2 regions of the Corynebacterium cystitidis genome follow, and region 2 is predicted to be linked to the other one. Evidence: predicted binding sites of a transcription regulator. Region 2 holds the regulator's gene; the other holds the start of a gene.
What was found. The regulator LexA, encoded in region 2, represses DNA repair genes until DNA is damaged. The targets are predictions, from matches to a motif close to CGAACANNTGTTCG.
Positions count from the first base shown of each region.

Region 1 (2,408 bases), 1.0 Mb from region 2:
TTTAATATTGCCGGCCGCGGAGCGTGAGTTGAACAGGTTGAACTGTTGAAAGATCATGCCGATGTTACGGCGGAGGGTGCGTAGCTTGGGCTCGGCTTTACCCTTGCCCGCAAGTTTGAGCGGGTATTCAATATTGCCGGCCGCGGAGCGTGAGTTGAACAGGTTGAACTGTTGGAAGATCATGCCGATGTTACGGCGGAGGGTGCGTAGCTCGCGCTCGGACATGCTGACGACGTCTACTCCGTCGAGCAGTAACTCGCCGGAGGTGGGCGTGTCTAGCCCGTTGATCATGCGGACCAGGGTGGATTTACCGGCACCGGAGTAGCCGATTACGCCCAAGATTCGCCGGGCTCAACGGTGAGTGTTACCCCGTCGAGAGCTCGCACTCCTCCGTCGAAGACTTTGGTGATGTTACGGAATTCAATCCGCGTGCCGGTAGAAGCCACTACTTGTAGTCCTCCTCAAGGCGGGCCAGCACGTCGTTGAGTTCGCCCTTGTCGCGGGAGACTTCAACTGCGGTGCCTTCGGAGTCCTCTGCAACTGCCTCCATGACCTCGGGGGAGTGCCACAGCTCGACCAGCTTGTTCAGGGTGGGGTCATCGACATCTTCTGCACGCGATGCAAATACGTTGATATAAGGCTCGGCCTCAGTGGAGTTCGGGTCATCCTCGAACACTGCGTCTTCTGGGGAGATTCCGGCGCGGCCCAGCCAGGAGTTATTGATAATGGCTGGCTTGCCTTCACCGTAGACGGTTGGAGTCTGCGCAGCATCAATTGGGGCGACGGTGACCTTGGACGCTTCAGTGTCAATGTCTGCAGGGGTGGGGTCGAGTAGGCCTTCTTCCTTTAGGGTGACCAGGCCTGCCTGGACCAGCACGTTGATGGCGCGGCCCTGGTTGGATGGGTCGTTGGGGATTGCTACTTCTTCACCTTCGATGCCATCAAGTGAGTTGTGGTCTTTCCAGAACAGGGCTAGCGGGTAGATCTCGGTGGAGCCGACAACCTTCAGGTCTTGCCCGGCACCTACGTTGTATTCGGCGAGGTACTTGATGTGCTGGAACTTGTTGACATCGATCTCGCCCTGGGCCAGTGCCTCGTTAACTGGCGAGTAGTCAGAGAATTGTTCGATTTTTAGTTCAATGCCTTCTTCTGCAGCGAGGTCGGCGAAGACGGACCACGCCTTTTGGTCCGAGTCGGTGGTGCCGATGCTGATGACGGTGTTCTCGCCCTCAGCCTGAGTGGACGATTCGTTGCCGCACGCGACTAGGCCGGTTGCCGAGATTGCGAGTGCGGTGGTTGCTGCAAGAATTCGGTTCAAACGCATGAGGGAGTCTTCCTTTGTAGTTGGTGAAAAAACTATTGGGGCATAACCTAGCACTTAGTGGACCGCTTAGTCTACTTGACCCCTCGAGTCACTCCACATCCCATTATGGCACATATGTTCGAATGGTGCTAGGGTTGGGCTTGTGAGATTTGATTGCGGAGCACCCTTATCCTGGTCGCGGCTCGAACGTATTTTGTCGGGGCGTCCCACACCTACGCCAATCTCGGTGGAGCATTGTGTGCGTGACGACGAGGCTCCTGCCGGGTATTCCACAGTTCCTTTCGCTGAGCTTCATGGGCAATCAAGCTACAATTTCTTGAGCGGCGCTAGTGAACCGGAGCAATGCGTCGATCGGGCGGTGGAACTGGGGCTTGAGGCTATTTCCCTGCTGGATAGAGACGGTTTCTACGGGGCGGTGAAGACTGCAGAAGCGGCTGCCAGCCGTGGCCTGGCTACGGTATTTGGCGCGGAGCTGACGCTGGGGGACCGTGTCTTGGCGGTGTTGGCGCGCGGGCCGGACGGGTACAAAAACCTTTCGCACCTGATGGCGGATGCGCACATGGTCACCCGCGAGAAAAATGAGGTGGCCTACCCTCCTTTGGAGTTGATTGCAAAGCAGCTTGAAGGGCAGTGCTATGTGCTGGCAGACCACCAGTGGGCAGGCGATATCGATCACATGGTCGATATATTTGGGGTAGACCGAGTGGTTTTGGAATATCAAGTGACCATGACTCCCGAGGACGCTGATAATCACGCCCGTCTAGACGAGTTTCCCCACTTGAAGGGAATTGTGAGTGCTGTGCCTGGTGCCGCCACGCGAAACGGGGCTCGGTTGGCAGCGGCGAAGCGGGCCTTGGCGCGTCGTGAAGCTCTCGAACAGGCCCAGGGTTTTGTCCACCCGATGGGCGCGGGTTGGATGCGTTCGGGTGAGCAGATGGCACGCCTCGCACCTGGCCGGGCCCGTGAGATCGCTACCACAGTGGAGTTGGCGCGCGAGTGTGCTTTCACGCTGAACGTGGTGGCACCGAACTTGCCGGATGCGGGAACGATCGAGGACCTTGCCCGCCTGACGTGGCAGCGTGCC
Region 1 covers NZ_LT906473.1:1,989,482-1,991,889, reverse strand. Annotated here, with positions in the region: gene CKV99_RS09360 (methionine ABC transporter ATP-binding protein) at 1-339, opposite strand, end outside; gene CKV99_RS09355 (MetQ/NlpA family ABC transporter substrate-binding protein) at 446-1,324, opposite strand; gene CKV99_RS09350 (error-prone DNA polymerase) at 1,467-2,408, shown strand, end outside.
Region 1: CKV99_RS09350 (error-prone DNA polymerase) is a predicted target of LexA. The motif match lies at 1,432-1,445, and genes of this name have one in related genera.

Region 2 (2,408 bases):
CAATCGAGGAGCAAGGATTATTGTGGGTCAACCCACACCCCAAATCTTACAGCCCGGCGCTTTCTGGCTAGTCTTTAGCTCCTTGCCTCCTCGCCGGGGTTCAGTGACGGTCGACACTCTGGATCTCGGCAGTATAATCCACTGGCCCTTGACTGTGGGAAGGCGAATCAGCAAAAACCCCACCAACTGCTGCCCCTACGATCATGCTAAATCCCATGAAAACCCCTAAAACGAGAGACCGAACTAATCCGCGGCGATTTTCGAGTGGTACTTCCGCAAAATATTCCTGCGTCGACCGCTCTGGAATTGAACGACTACGCGTTCGATAATTTCCACGCAAAGTTCGAACATGTTCGGCCTGAAGCATACTTTGAACACGCGTGTTAAGGTCCCAAACCGCCGCCGGAGGGACAACCGGAGAGGAGGTATGTTGACCGAGTTGGACGTGATGAATGTTCATTTCCTTGAGTGTCATAATGTGTGCCCTTTCTTTGCTTCGCTATCATACAAAGCGCATTCGACAGATTCGAACACTGCTATCGCTAACTTGTTCGAATTAGCTCTTATGTTCGATTTATAGCACGCGAGAAAAACTTTGTCCATAGTTGGCTTGCTGTCTCGAACAAACTTGCAGTTTCGTGGTACACATGTAGTAGCGAAATTTCCCGGAACGCCTTCCCGGGACCACTGAGGTGAAATCTCTCAAAACAATCAGGAGCAACTATGGCCCACAAAAAGTCAGATTCGAAACAGCCAGATCCCGCAACATTGTCCGCACGTCAAAAGCGCATCCTCGATGTAATACAAGATGCCGTTGTCCTGCGTGGCTATCCACCAAGCATCCGAGAGATTGGCGATGCAGCCGGCCTACAGTCGACTTCATCCGTCGCCTACCAGCTCAAGGAACTTGAAAAGAAGGGCTTCTTGCGGCGCGATCCGAATAAGCCACGCGCCGTAGACTTGCGTCACCTGCCTAATGCGCCGCTATCCAAGAAGAAAGACAAGCCACAAGAACCCAAGCCAGTCCCTGAAAACTCGGTGCAGACCAGCTATGTCCCAGTTGTTGGTCAAATCGCTGCGGGTAACCCAATCCTCGCCGAGCAACACATCGACGAGTACTATCCGATGCCAGCCGATATCGTTGGAGACGGAGAACTCTATATGCTTCAGGTGGTTGGCGAGTCGATGCGCGATGCTGGAATCCTGGATGGCGACTGGGTTATCGTGAAAGCACAACCTGTTGCTGAGGAAGGCGACTTCGTTGCAGCACTGCTTGACGACGAAGCCACCGTGAAGGAGTTCCACCGCGATTCAACGGGTGTCTGGCTGCTGCCACATAATGATGCATTCGCCCCTATCAGGGGTGATGAGGCACAAATCATGGGTCGAGTGGTATCGGTAATGCGCACTCTCTAAGCCCAACCCCGAATGCGCCCCGATCAAATCTGAGTGCGGGGCGCTCTCTTTTTGTTTCTACACCCTGACGGGGGCGACCAGACATCAACTCACACACTCGGACACCTGTATTTTGGAATACTGGATAAAGACCCTTTTTCTTTATTTAGTCCGTTGTGCACTCGGAGGTCCCATGTACGCAGAGGAACGTCGTCGACAGATTGCTTCACTCACTGCAGTTGAAGGCCGCGTGAACGTCACAGAGCTGGCACAGAAGTTTGAGGTCACTGCGGAAACAATCCGTCGAGACTTGGCAGTGCTCGATCGCGATGGTTTTGTTCACCGTGTCCACGGTGGCGCAGTAGCCAGCCAATCCTTTCTCACTACTGAATTTCCTTTGGATACACGATTCCGGTCCTCACCTACTGCCAAATCCGCAATCGCACGCGAAGCAATGAAATATCTCCCCACTAACGGCGGCGGAATTTTTCTTGACGCAGGTACCACAATTAATGGGTTGGCCGATCTCATTACGGAACATCCGGGGGCAAAGACCTGGTCGATCGTGACTAATTCGCTCCCCATTGCGCTAGAGCTTTCCGGGGCAGGACTCGACAATGTCCAATTACTTGGCGGGAGCGTGCGTGCAATCACGCAAGCAGTAGTCGGCGACACTGCACTGCGCACGCTAGCTCTCATGCGCGCGGAAGTTGCGTTTATTGGCACCAATGCACTGACCATCGACCATGGACTTTCCACTGCTGATGCCCAGGAAGCTGCTGTGAAGTCATCCATGGTGACAAATGCTCGACAAGTGGTGGTGCTGTGTGATTCCACCAAGCTGGGCAATGACTATCTTGTCAGCTTCGCTTCGCTGGACCAGGTGGATGTGATTGTGACGGACGCTGATGCGCCAGAGTCGTTTATCAGCGAGCTTCGTGAACGTGGTGTGGAAGTCATCTTAGCGGACTAAAAACTGCGTTAAATCGGACACATTTCAAGGCTTTTCCCAA
Region 2 covers NZ_LT906473.1:942,272-944,679, reverse strand. Annotated here, with positions in the region: gene lexA (transcriptional repressor LexA) at 724-1,416, shown strand; gene CKV99_RS04455 (DeoR/GlpR family DNA-binding transcription regulator) at 1,589-2,368, shown strand.